One region of the Cytobacillus kochii genome, then DNA from elsewhere that is predicted to be linked to it. Evidence: predicted binding sites of a transcription regulator. Region 1 holds the regulator's gene; each other region holds the start of a gene.
What was found. The regulator CtsR, encoded in region 1, represses protease genes until heat stress. The targets are predictions, from matches to a motif close to ATGGTCAATAAAGGTCAAACA.

Region 1 (4,222 bases):
ATTAGATTTTCAACTTCCGTTTGAATTTTTTCTGAACCCAGACCTAAGGCATAAAGTGCTTTAGCGGCAATTCCTTCACCTTCACTTACTAACCCTAGAAGTATATGCTCAGTCCCAATATTGTTATGTCCTAAGCGAATGGCTTCTTCCTGTGCTAATGCTAATACTTTTTGTGCTCTCTCAGTAAAACGTCCAAACATCATCTATCATCATCCTCCCAACTCTTGATCTTCCATTTTTAATCTTTCTCGAATAAGAGAAGCTCTACGAATATCCCGTTCAAACGGTCGTAATGGGCCTCCAGCATATTGCTGTAAAAATCCTGGTTGTGTTAAAACCATTAATTCATTTAATATATTTTTTGATATGCCTTGTATATAGTCCATGTCTATTCCAAGGCGAACATCCGATAAACATCTAGCCGCTTCTTTTGATTCAATGATTCGGCTATTAGATAAAATACCATAGGATCTGAAGACTCTATCTTCTAATTGTATGTTAGAGGTTTTCGCTAATGCTTCTCTTGCTGACCTTTCCTGCGAAATTAATTGCTCCACAACACTTTTTAAATCCTCAGCAATATCTTCTTCTGATTTCCCTAATGTGATTTGGTTAGAAACTTGAAAGATATTACCTAATGCTTCGCTACCTTCTCCATAAATTCCTCTAACAACTAATCCAAGTTGGTTAATTGCTGGAATGATTCTATTCATTTGATGAGTTAATACTAATCCTGGTAAATGCATCATGACAGATGCTCTGAGACCTGTGCCCACATTTGTTGGGCAACTAGTTAAATACCCTACCTGTTCATCATATGCATAATCAATCTCAGTTTCTAACCAATCATCAATTTGGTTTGCAACTTCTAATGCTTCTGATAATTGGAAGCCTGGAAATAAACACTGTATACGTATATGATCTTCTTCATTCAACATAATGCTAACCTCTTCATTTTCAGTAAGTAGGCAGGCACCATGACTAGCGTTTTCTGCTAAATGAGGACTAATCAAATGTTTTTCCATCAGCACCCTTTTTTGCAATGGTTGTAAATCATCCATTTGCAATAACGAAAAGTCACCATAAGTATCAAAAGTCGATTTTTCCATTCTTGCTTTAATGATATCTATCACACGTTTAGCTTCATCATGAGAAAAGATGGTTGGAAAATTAACCTGTTTAATATTGCGAGCTAAACGAATTCTAGAACTAAGTACGATATCAGAATCAGGACCTTCTGCACTCATCCAAGAGCTGACAGCCTGATTGATAAACCTTTCTAAAGACAAGTTCATTCCCCTCCCTCTAGATGGTTTTTCATTTCTTTTTCCAATTCACGTATTGCATCTCTTGTCTCTGCTGCTTTCTCAAACTCCTCTTTAGTTATAAGTTCTTTCAAGTTTATTTTTAAATCCTCAATTTGCTTTTTTAAATGGATATCTCCACCCATTCTTGTAGGGATTTTTCCGTTATGATTCCAATTACCACTATGAAGCCTTTTAATAATTGGCTTTAACTGTCCTCGGAAAGAATCATAACAGTGGGCACATCCGAATTTCCCGACTTTAACAAATTGAGGAAAGGTCATCGAGCATTGCTCACACTGTACTACCTGCGTTTGTTTATTTAACTGAGCTTGGTTATTTGCATAACTTGTATCTATATTAAATAATCCGCTCAATAGATTATTAATAGAAAACCCAGATCCATTATTTAACATAAACATATCCCCATGTTCTTGGGCACATTTTTCACATAAATGGAACTCAGCCTTTTCGCCATTCATAATTTTTGTAAAATGTAGAGTCGCAGGTCTCTGATTACATTCTTGGCATATCATCTGTTTCACCCCTCCATACTTTACAACCTACTTATATTTCAATGTATTTAGCATCGCAACAAGCATCCTTGCTCTTAACTCATCCCTATAGGGTAACTCTAAGTAAAGAACTGAACGATCAATGACACTTAACATAATCTTCGCTTCTCGAGTAGTAATAATCTCTTCTTCAACTAATCTGTTTATAATATTTTCAGCACTATTTTGTGAAATACGATCACGTACAATCCTAATCAATTGATTAATTAAATCAACATAATCATATGCTTGCACTTTGGTAATTCTTATATAACCACCACCGCCACGTTTGCTTTCGACAGCATAGCCTTTTTCAACTGTAAACCGAGTATTTATGACGTAATTTATTTGAGATGGGACACATTGAAATTTATCAGCGATCTCGCTCCGCTTAATTTCAACAATTTCCCTTTCGCTAAGTTCCAAGACTTCTTTAAGATATTTTTCAATAATATCTGATATATTTTTCACCCGGCCTCCCCCTATCTGACTTTGACTATATTTGACATAAATTATACATGATTTGTGTGAAATGTTGCAACGAAGTAGTATTATTAATTTTCCCCTTTTTTTCTAAATCTCAAACGTATGAAATATAGGTTCGTTCATTAAATTTATATTATGTTTAGATTGTATAGATGTTATTTGTCCATTTAAATAAACGAATTCATTATAACACGACAAAAAAGAGCACATACAAATGATGTGCTCTTTTATCTTGCCCGGCAACGTCCTACTCTCACAAGGGGACAGCCCCTAACTACCATCGGCGCTGAGAAGCTTAACTTCCGTGTTCGGTATGGGAACGGGTGTGACCTTCTCGCTATCGCCACCGGACTATGAAATTGTAAGGGAATCGTTCCCTCAAAACTAGATAATGCTGAAGAAGATATTTATTGAGTAATCGCCTGTTTGGTTAAGTCCTCGATCGATTAGTATTAGTCAGCTACATGTGTCGCCACACTTCCACCTCTAACCTATCAACCTGATCATCTTTCAGGGATCTTACTAGCTTGCGCTATGGGAAATCTCATCTCGAGGGGGGCTTCATGCTTAGATGCTTTCAGCACTTATCCCTTCCGCACATAGCTACCCAGCGATGCCTTTGGCAAGACAACTGGTACACCAGCGGTGCGTCCATCCCGGTCCTCTCGTACTAAGGACAGCTCCTCTCAAATTTCCTGCGCCCACGACGGATAGGGACCGAACTGTCTCACGACGTTCTGAACCCAGCTCGCGTACCGCTTTAATGGGCGAACAGCCCAACCCTTGGGACCGACTACAGCCCCAGGATGCGATGAGCCGACATCGAGGTGCCAAACCTCCCCGTCGATGTGGACTCTTGGGGGAGATAAGCCTGTTATCCCCGGGGTAGCTTTTATCCGTTGAGCGATGGCCCTTCCATGCGGAACCACCGGATCACTAAGCCCGACTTTCGTCCCTGCTCGACTTGTAGGTCTCGCAGTCAAGCTCCCTTGTGCCTTTACACTCTACGAATGATTTCCAACCATTCTGAGGGAACCTTTGGGCGCCTCCGTTACTCTTTAGGAGGCGACCGCCCCAGTCAAACTGCCCACCTGACACTGTCTCCCATCCCGATAAGGGATGTGGGTTAGAATTTCAATACAGCCAGGGTAGTATCCCACCGACGCCTCCACCGAAGCTAGCGCTCCGGCTTCTAAGGCTCCTACCTATCCTGTACAAGCTGTACCAAAATTCAATATCAGGCTACAGTAAAGCTCCACGGGGTCTTTCCGTCCTGTCGCGGGTAACCTGCATCTTCACAGGTACTATAATTTCACCGAGTCTCTCGTTGAGACAGTGCCCAGATCGTTACGCCTTTCGTGCGGGTCGGAACTTACCCGACAAGGAATTTCGCTACCTTAGGACCGTTATAGTTACGGCCGCCGTTTACTGGGGCTTCGATTCAAAGCTTCGCGTGAGCTAACCTCTCCTCTTAACCTTCCAGCACCGGGCAGGCGTCAGCCCCTATACTTCGCCTTGCGGCTTCGCAGAGACCTGTGTTTTTGCTAAACAGTCGCCTGGGCCTATTCACTGCGGCTCATCAAGGCTTTAACACCCTAATGAGCACCCCTTCTCCCGAAGTTACGGGGTCATTTTGCCGAGTTCCTTAACGAGAGTTCTCTCGCTCACCTTAGGATTCTCTCCTCGCCTACCTGTGTCGGTTTGCGGTACGGGCACCTTATTCCTCGCTAGAGGCTTTTCTTGGCAGTGTGGAATCAAGAACTTCGGTACTAAATTTCCCTCGCTATCACAGCTCAAGGTATATGACCATGGGATTTGCCTCATGGTCCCTCTAACTGCTTAGACGCACATCCAATCGTGCGCTTACCCTATCCTCCT
Region 2 (4,222 bases), 760 kb from region 1:
ATTATTGGGGCTCATAGCGCGCTTTTACGATTTGAAGATATCCGCATTGTTAGAGATATGCGAAATTCGGTTAATCGCTTGGTCAATTGTGAAACAGCCAATTTAAATAAAACAATTGGTGCTGCCTTAAGACAAGTCGAAAACATAAGATATATTGAGAGTACCGTTGGGCTAAAGGTGTTACCAGAGAAATTACGCGAAATTGCTGAATTGCGTGTTACGTATCAAGATGTGACTTTAAAAGAACTTGGAGAAATGGTCTCTGGTGGCACGATAAGCAAATCGGGTATCAATCATCGCCTAAGAAAAATTGATGAAATTGCAGAAAAAATTAAAACAGGGCAATGGAAGGAATCTTAAAGTTTTTTGGAGGTTAGGACATGGTAGAAAGACAAGTGGAAGTCAAAATTAAATCAGGCTTACAGGCGCGCCCTGCTGCAAAGTTAGTGCAGGAAGCCAATCGCTTCACAGCAGATCTCTTTATCGAAAAAGGCGGAAAAAAAGTAAATGCCAAAAGTATCATGGGATTAATGAGCCTATCTCTAAGTGCTGGTTCCACCGTAACCCTCCTCGCTGAAGGCAGCGATGAAACCGAAGCCTTAAATAAACTGACTGCACTCCTACAAGAAGACATTGTTTCATAATCTGTATAATACACAAATAACCTGCGCACCCCCATTGCTAGATTGCTTCCTTTTAGCAATTGGGGTGCGTTTCTGCACAGCTATCTAGGTGGAAAATTGAAAAGAAGCCGTAGCAAAGAGGAATTGTGTAGCTATCCAGGTGGAAAATTGAAAAGAAGCCGTAGTAAAGAGGAATTGCGCAGCCATCGAGAAGGAAAATCGATAAGAAGCCGTAGCAAAGAAGAATTGTGCAGCTAACTAGATAGAAAACCACAAAAGAAGACCGAACAAATTAATTTTTTCTCTTATATCGGTTACGATTGCCACTCGACAAATTACGCTATTTCTACTTCTTTTTATCTCACCATTTTTCGTTCACCTCCCAACTATTTGTAAATCGACAATGAAACGTAATTTTATTCAACTATGTATTAACTCTAAATAGTCGATCTAACAACTATTCATTCATCGCAGAACAAAAGCCATCAGCAAAGGAAATGCTGATGGCTTTTGTTATTTGTGATGCTTATTTTTTCTCTTCTGGTGTATTGTTTGTAATGATTTTGTCGATAAGACCATATTCTAGTGCTCTTTCTGCAGTCATGAAGTTATCACGATCTGTGTCTTTAGAAATAACATCTAAAGGTTGACCAGTACGTTCAGCTAGAATTTGGTTCAATTTTTCACGTAAGAATAGGATGCGTTTAGCAGCAATCTCGATTTCAGTTGCTTGCCCTTGAGCGCCACCTAGTGGTTGGTGAATCATGACTTCACTGTTTGGAAGCGCAAAACGTTTCCCTTTTTCACCAGCTGCTAGTAAGAATGCACCCATGGATGCAGCCATACCAGTACAGATTGTTGAAACATTTGGTTTGATGTATTGCATCGTATCATAGATAGCCATACCAGCAGTGATACTTCCACCTGGACTATTAATATAAAGCGTGATGTCCTTTTCAGGATTATCTGCTTCTAAGAATAATAGCTGTGCCACAATTGAGTTAGCCACATTATCGTCAATCGCACTGCCTAACATAATAATGCGATCTTTTAATAGGCGAGAGTAAATGTCATAAGCGCGTTCCCCTCGGTTTGTTTGTTCGATTACTGTAGGGATTAAGTTCATTTCCAATTCCTCCTTTAAAGGTCAAAAAAGTTTTGGAAAGGTATTTTATACCTCGCCATTGGTAAATGTATGTAGTTTCATCATACATGGTTGGTCAATTAAGGTCAAACGAATCGCTTGATTATTTCAAGAGAATTATTCGACATTTTTTTCTAAGTTGATTTCCTCGTATCCATGATACCCACAAATTTTTGCTTTTAAACAACGAATGCTTGCATATAAAGGGTTTTTCCCATATAATTAATATTCGTAACACCAAGAAAAACGTGTTCCTACATATGAAAAATGCCCTCGTGGTGCAACGGATAGCACGTAAGATTCCGGTTCTTAAAATGGGGGTTCGATTCCCTCCGAGGGCGCTACATGCTTATAATATAAGGGATTATGGGAGATGTTTAATTTTTGTCCGACTTTTGTCCGACGAAGTTAAAAATCTCCTATTTTATTTACCCAAATCGGAAATTCATCAATCGATTATCGTTTAATTATTCTTAATATTCCTACATATAGATTATCGCTAATGCTTAAAAGAAGGTTAGTTTTAATATTTGAGGTGAAAAAAATTGAAAAGATAATTGAAGGAAAGGGGAGTTTAAGAGTTATACAATATGTTTTCTAAAAGTCACCAATCTCAAGAGCAATTCTCAAAAGTTGTACATAAGCGATCTACCAGAAAAAAGATGGTCAAAAGGTAAAAGAGCCCTATGGTATGTTTATCTAAATAAAATACAATGCATGTAACAACTAAATATTTAAGCTACATGAACAAGTGTGCAATAGCCTTCTACTAGATCCTTAATTTTCGATAGGTTCTACCGGTTTTTCAATGTATTGTTGAAAGCCATAATTCAAAAGAGAAAGGAAATAATAAAGGATAAGTATTCCAGTTCTTGTGAATTTTTTGAGTTTAAAGTGTCCAATCTTTTCGAAAAGAGGAGTTAAGAGATAGGCAAAAATAACATCCATAATTAAATTGGTAGTCGCATATAAGGGGAATTTGCCATAAGTAAAGTGAAACACCCATAAATTTATCGTGAAGAATGGTCCTAAAATAAATGCTAATGCATCAAATAACATAAATTTATAACCACCTTTTACTGTCCACCAATTAAATATTGGACTTAACATTTCGACAATGAGTAAAAGAAAAGAGCAAAATAATGTCACTGGTAAAAATCTTTTAAACGAATTTTTAGGTAGAAAAATAATAACGATTAACCATAATACAATTGCATTAAATATTCTAAAAAAATTAGCTAGCATTCACTTCACCTCTATTTTCCTTTAGATTATGTGGATGTTAACTAATTTATACAGGTTTAGTTAATAGAAGGTTTGAACGATATTATCGAAAACAAATAAAAAGAGCCTATAAAGGCCCTAATTATCTAAATCATATAAACCTGGTGCATGTTCATTTGGCATATCGGGCATTGTTGGCACAGGAAACCCTTTAGGTGGTTCAGTAACTGAAAGGTCTCCACCATTCCTACTAGGTGTTGTTCCAGTGAATACTTCCCCAATAAGTGTATCATCTAAACGGAAATTAAATTGGGCGTTGTGAAAGCCCATATCAACATATTTCTTACATTCAGGATATTTATTCAAGTCGTAGTTAGGAACAGGGAAGATTTTTCCCCAATTGACTCCTAATGTTTCTAATGCTTTTGCAAAAGCATTTTGATGCGCATTATCTCTAACCATAAGAAAAGCTACTGTTTCTCTTAGAGTTTTATTACTGCTCATCTCATAAATTCTTGATTTTTGAAGTACACCAGTTGATTCTAATGAAACATTATTGATTAAATTTGCTACTAAATTACCGTGGTCATAAACCCAGGAACCATTCCATGGGTTACCTCCTGCATCAACTGGTAAGGATGCTTTAGCACCTATAATGAAATGATGGGGATTTGCCCCATCTTGAATAACATCATCTAACGGAGCATTATCAAATGCTTGGTTACCTGGGCTAGAACCACCAGCACCATTTAAAAGTTGATTTATTGTCGATTGTACTAATTCTATATGACTAAGCTCTTCTATAAATACCCCTCTTAATAGGTCTCGATATTTTTTTGCTTTTCCTCTGAAGTTGGCACTTTGAAATGAATATTGCATCATTGTACGTATTTCTCCAAATTGTCCACCTAGAGCTTCTTGAAGCACCTTGGCTGCATGTGGATCTGGTTTATCAGGAACGATCATATTAATTAAATCTTCTTTGTAAAAATACATTAATGTATTCCTCCGTTTTTGAGTTGTAAATTCTAATAATAAATCTATTTTGTGTTAAAAAAATCGTTTTATCCATTTATCCATTTAAAAAGCGCATCTGGGGAGAAATCTTTCTTTGTGAAATCAAGGCTTTAGCCCACATTTTTTAAAAAACTAACCAAAAAAAACACAAAATGTGAACAAAAAAGAAGAGTCATGCATTGACTCTTCTTTAAATGAAATTCCGATGAAACTG
Region 3 (4,222 bases), 1.5 Mb from region 1:
TAAAAAGCTTGGATATAAAGGTTTAATGAACATCCAATATATTATTGATGATAACAAAGTTTACTTACTTGAAGTAAACCCGAGGGCAAGTCGAACGGTGCCAATTGTAAGTAAAGTGACTGCTATTCCATTGGTTCAGGAGGCAACAAAAGTATTATTAGGAAAGCAATTTTTCGAAAAAGACCAACTTCCAGAAGATACGAAGCAAACATTTGTTACTGTCAAATATCCGGTTTTCTCTAACTATGCACTAAAAGGTCTTGATGCTAAAGTAGGACCAGAAATGAAGTCAACTGGGGAAGGAATTGCGTTAGCAGCGACTTTACCACAAGCTTTAAAGAAAGTGTTTCAATTACATGGAGATAAGGAACGGTCCGTTTTGTATAGTGGTGAATTAACAGATGGCATCAGGACATTGGCAAAAGAGTCAAAAACCAAATTGCTAGATGCTCAAGGGGCCGAATTAGATGAAACAACTGTTGCACTTTACAATCCTTTCACTGGTGATGAAAATCAACGTATGCGGGAATGGGCGGTTAAAAATCGCCTACACACTTTTAGTGAATTAGAGTCACTTGAAGCCTATTTACTTGCTTTAACAGAAAAGGATTGGCAAGCAGTAGCAATTGAGGATTGGCAAAACGACAATGTAAAGGAAGTGACGAAATCATGATTACAACATCGACTGTATGTGGTAAAAAGTTAGATATAAAAGGACAGGATATGCTAACATTAGCTGATTATTCTTCTGAAGAAATCAATGGACTTGTCGAAAAGGCATATGAAATGAAGCAAACGGATCATCAAGTCGAAGAGCCATTGAAGGGCAAAATATTGGGAATGATTTTTGAAAAGTCATCTACACGTACAAGGGTTTCCTTTGAAGCGGGTATGTTACAACTTGGCGGTCATGCCCTTTATTTAAATAGTAATGACATGCAAATCGGTAGAGGAGAAACGATTGCAGATACCGCAAAAGTATTATCTAATTATGTTGATGGCATTATGATTCGTACATTTTCTCATGATATTATAGAAGAACTTGCCACACATGCTACTATTCCAGTAATTAATGGGTTAACGGACCTTTATCATCCTTGTCAAGCACTAGCAGACTTGTTAACGATTAAAGAAGTAAAAGGAAAATTAGCAGGTATTCGTTGTGTTTATGTTGGAGATGGCAATAATGTAGCTCACTCATTAATGATTGCGGCAGCAAAAGTTGGCATGCATATGACGATTGCATGTCCGAAAGGCTACGAACCAGATGAAAAAGTGGTCACTTTAGCACAAGGATTTGCTGAAGTGACGGGCAGTAAAATTGTCGTCGAAAACGACGTAAAAAAGGCGGTTGATGGAGCTGATGTCATCTATACGGACGTCTGGACGAGTATGGGTCAAGAAGAAGAAAATGAAATGCGTTTACAAGTCTTTCATGATTATCAAGTGAACGAGTCACTTGTAGCCTATGCAAAAGAAGATTATTTATTCCTTCACTGTTTGCCCGCACACCGTGGGGAAGAAGTCTCGGCGCCTGTTATTGACGGTGATCACTCCGCTGTTTTCCAACAAGCAGGCAACCGTCTTCACGCACAAAAAGCCTTATTAACTGAATTACTATAGTGTTGTAACAAGCTGAAGCACGAACTATTCTGTTCCTAGAATGGTTCGTGCTTTTTATCATTTGAGGGGAATTTAGGAAGTTTGAGGGTGAGCAAAAAAGGGTTTGCTCGTACATTGAGAGGAAAAAACGCAGGGATAGCGAAGCAAAGTGAGTGAGCTCGTACATCAAGATGAAAATGCGTTGGAATAGCGTATCAAAAAGGATTTGTTCGTACATCATGAGTGAAAAACGCAAAGATAGCTGCGGGGTAAGAGTAATTTAAAAAGTACACCCAACAATAAAAGCGCCAGAGACAGGCTTGCAATCTGATTTGAGGAAAACACAATACCTACAATTTCCTTTATGATTCGTCCTTCTCGCGGAAATAATAAAAGTGTAAGTTTGAAGGAGGTGCTCATTTTGGGACAAAATCGACAATTTAGAGCAGGGCAGAAAGCGCCAAATAATGGTAAATATATTGAGATTGGTGAAACTGGCAGTAATGTGAATAACCCACAAGTGGTAAGTCTTCGTGCGGGTGATCGATTTCCTGAAAACTCAAACCATAATCGATTATGGACTTATCAAAGAAAACCATAATAAAGAACGAATCAGATGCCATCCCAAAATGTGGATGGCTTTACATATGGCAGGAAATAATTTTATAATAAAACAAAGGTCAAAAAAGGTCAGGAGTGTGACGTGCGATTGGATATTAATCAAATGACAACCTCTTTGCAAGAAGGTTTAATGACTGCCAAAAGGATGGCGACAAATAAAGGTCACCAAGAGGTGGATACGGTGCACCTTTTCCTTTCCTTCTTGCAGGAGGATCATCTATTTACAAATATTTTAAGACGAAGTGATTTTACAATTGAAAATGTGAAACAATCATTGCAACATTTATTAGAAAGAAAACCCAGGGTTAGTGGAAGTGGTGCGGATTTAAATTCTTTTTATCTTACTAATGATTTAAGAAAAACCTTGTCAAAAGCAGAAGAATTAAAATTGCAATGGCAGGACAATTATATATCCATTGAACATGTTTTATGGGCAGTGATTGTGGCAAAGACGAATGTTACAGACCTCTTTTTAATGAAAAAGAAGGATATCCAACAAGCAATTGAAGAAATCAGGGGGAATCAAAAGGTGACATCACAAAACCCAGAAGGTACTTATGAAGTACTTCATAAATATGGTAGAGATTTAGTGGAAGAAGTGAAAACAGGGAAATTAGATCCTGTCATTGGCAGAGATCAAGAAATCCGTAATGTAATTCGCATACTTTCAAGGAAAACGAAAAATAATCCTGTCCTCATCGGTGAGCCAGGTGTTGGTAAAACAGCAATTGTTGAGGGATTAGCACAGAGAATTGTTAGAAAAGATGTACCAGAGGGACTGAAAGATAGGACGATTTTCTCATTAGATATGAGTGCGTTAATTGCTGGTGCTAAATTTAGAGGTGAATTTGAGGAACGTTTAAAAGCAGTGTTAGCAGAGATTAAAAAGAGTGATGGTCGTATTCTTCTGTTTATAGATGAGATACATACAATCGTTGGAGCTGGTAAAACAGAAGGTGCGATGGACGCTGGTAATATGTTGAAGCCGATGCTTGCCCGAGGTGAGCTACATTGTATTGGCGCAACAACATTGGATGAACATAGAAAGTATATTGAAAAAGATCCGGCATTAGAGAGAAGGTTTCAACAAGTATTAGTAAAAGAACCCGATGTAGAAGACTCTATCTCTATTTTAAGAGGTTTAAAAGAGCGATTCGAAATTCATCATGGGGTCAATATTCATGACAGGGCTATTGTTGCAGCAGCTACTTTATCTGATCGTTATATTACAGATCGTTTTTTACCAGATAAAGCGATTGATTTAATTGATGAGGCATGTGCAATGATCCGGACAGAGATTGACTCTATGCCTACGGAGCTGGATGAAGTAACAAGAAAGGTAATGCTGCTTGAAATTGAAGAGGCCGCTCTGCTAAAAGAGTCTGATGAAATCAGTCAAGGGAGGTTAGAGAAACTAAGAGAAGAACTTACTAACTTTAAGGAACAAGCGAAAGAAATGAGGGCGAAATGGTTAACAGAAAAGGCTGCGATACAATCGATACAATCAAAACGAGAGCAGTTAGAAATTTTGAAAAGAGAGCTAGAGGAAGCTGAGAATAAGTATGACCTTAATAAGGCAGCAGAGTTAAGACATGGTAAAATCCCTGCATGTGAAAAGGAGTTACAACAATTAGAAGAAGAGACGAATAATAAAGAAAATGATAACCGTTTATTACGTGAAGAGGTCACTGAAGAAGAAATTTCTGATATTGTATCGAGATGGACTGGTATACCTGTCTCTAAATTAGTTGAAAGTGAACGGGAGAAGTTATTGCGACTAGAGTCGATTCTACAAAAAAGAGTCATCGGTCAAAATGAAGCCATCACACTTGTCTCCGACGCAGTCTTAAGAGCAAGAGCAGGCATAAAAGACCCAAAACGGCCGATTGGTTCTTTTATTTTCTTAGGTCCTACTGGGGTTGGAAAAACAGAGTTGGCAAAGGCGTTAGCGGAATCTTTATTTGATAGTGAGGAACATATCATTAGAATTGATATGTCG

Region 2: a site for CtsR is predicted at 1,840-1,860, ahead of clpP (ATP-dependent Clp endopeptidase proteolytic subunit ClpP). Genes of this name have one in related genera too.
Region 3: a site for CtsR is predicted at 2,279-2,299, ahead of clpB (ATP-dependent chaperone ClpB). Genes of this name have one in related genera too.

Annotation. Positions count from the first base shown of each region.
Region 1 covers NZ_CP085254.1:94,968-99,189, reverse strand. Annotated here, with positions in the region: gene clpC (ATP-dependent protease ATP-binding subunit ClpC) at 1-203, opposite strand, end outside; gene LG276_RS00485 (protein arginine kinase) at 210-1,289, opposite strand; gene LG276_RS00480 (UvrB/UvrC motif-containing protein) at 1,292-1,840, opposite strand; gene LG276_RS00475 (CtsR family transcriptional regulator) at 1,868-2,329, opposite strand; rRNA gene rrf (5S ribosomal RNA) at 2,579-2,695, opposite strand; rRNA gene LG276_RS00465 (23S ribosomal RNA) at 2,771-4,222, opposite strand, start outside.
Region 2 covers NZ_CP085254.1:3,923,829-3,928,050, reverse strand. Annotated here, with positions in the region: gene whiA (DNA-binding protein WhiA) at 1-360, shown strand, start outside; gene LG276_RS20095 (HPr family phosphocarrier protein) at 381-644, shown strand; gene clpP (ATP-dependent Clp endopeptidase proteolytic subunit ClpP) at 1,150-1,749, opposite strand; tRNA gene LG276_RS20085 (tRNA-Arg) at 2,037-2,108, shown strand; gene LG276_RS20080 (hypothetical protein) at 2,545-3,012, opposite strand; gene LG276_RS20075 (manganese catalase family protein) at 3,130-3,987, opposite strand.
Region 3 covers NZ_CP085254.1:1,614,868-1,619,089, forward strand. Annotated here, with positions in the region: gene LG276_RS08560 (carbamoyl phosphate synthase large subunit) at 1-673, shown strand, start outside; gene argF (ornithine carbamoyltransferase) at 670-1,623, shown strand; gene LG276_RS08570 (YjzC family protein) at 2,024-2,203, shown strand; gene clpB (ATP-dependent chaperone ClpB) at 2,312-4,222, shown strand, end outside.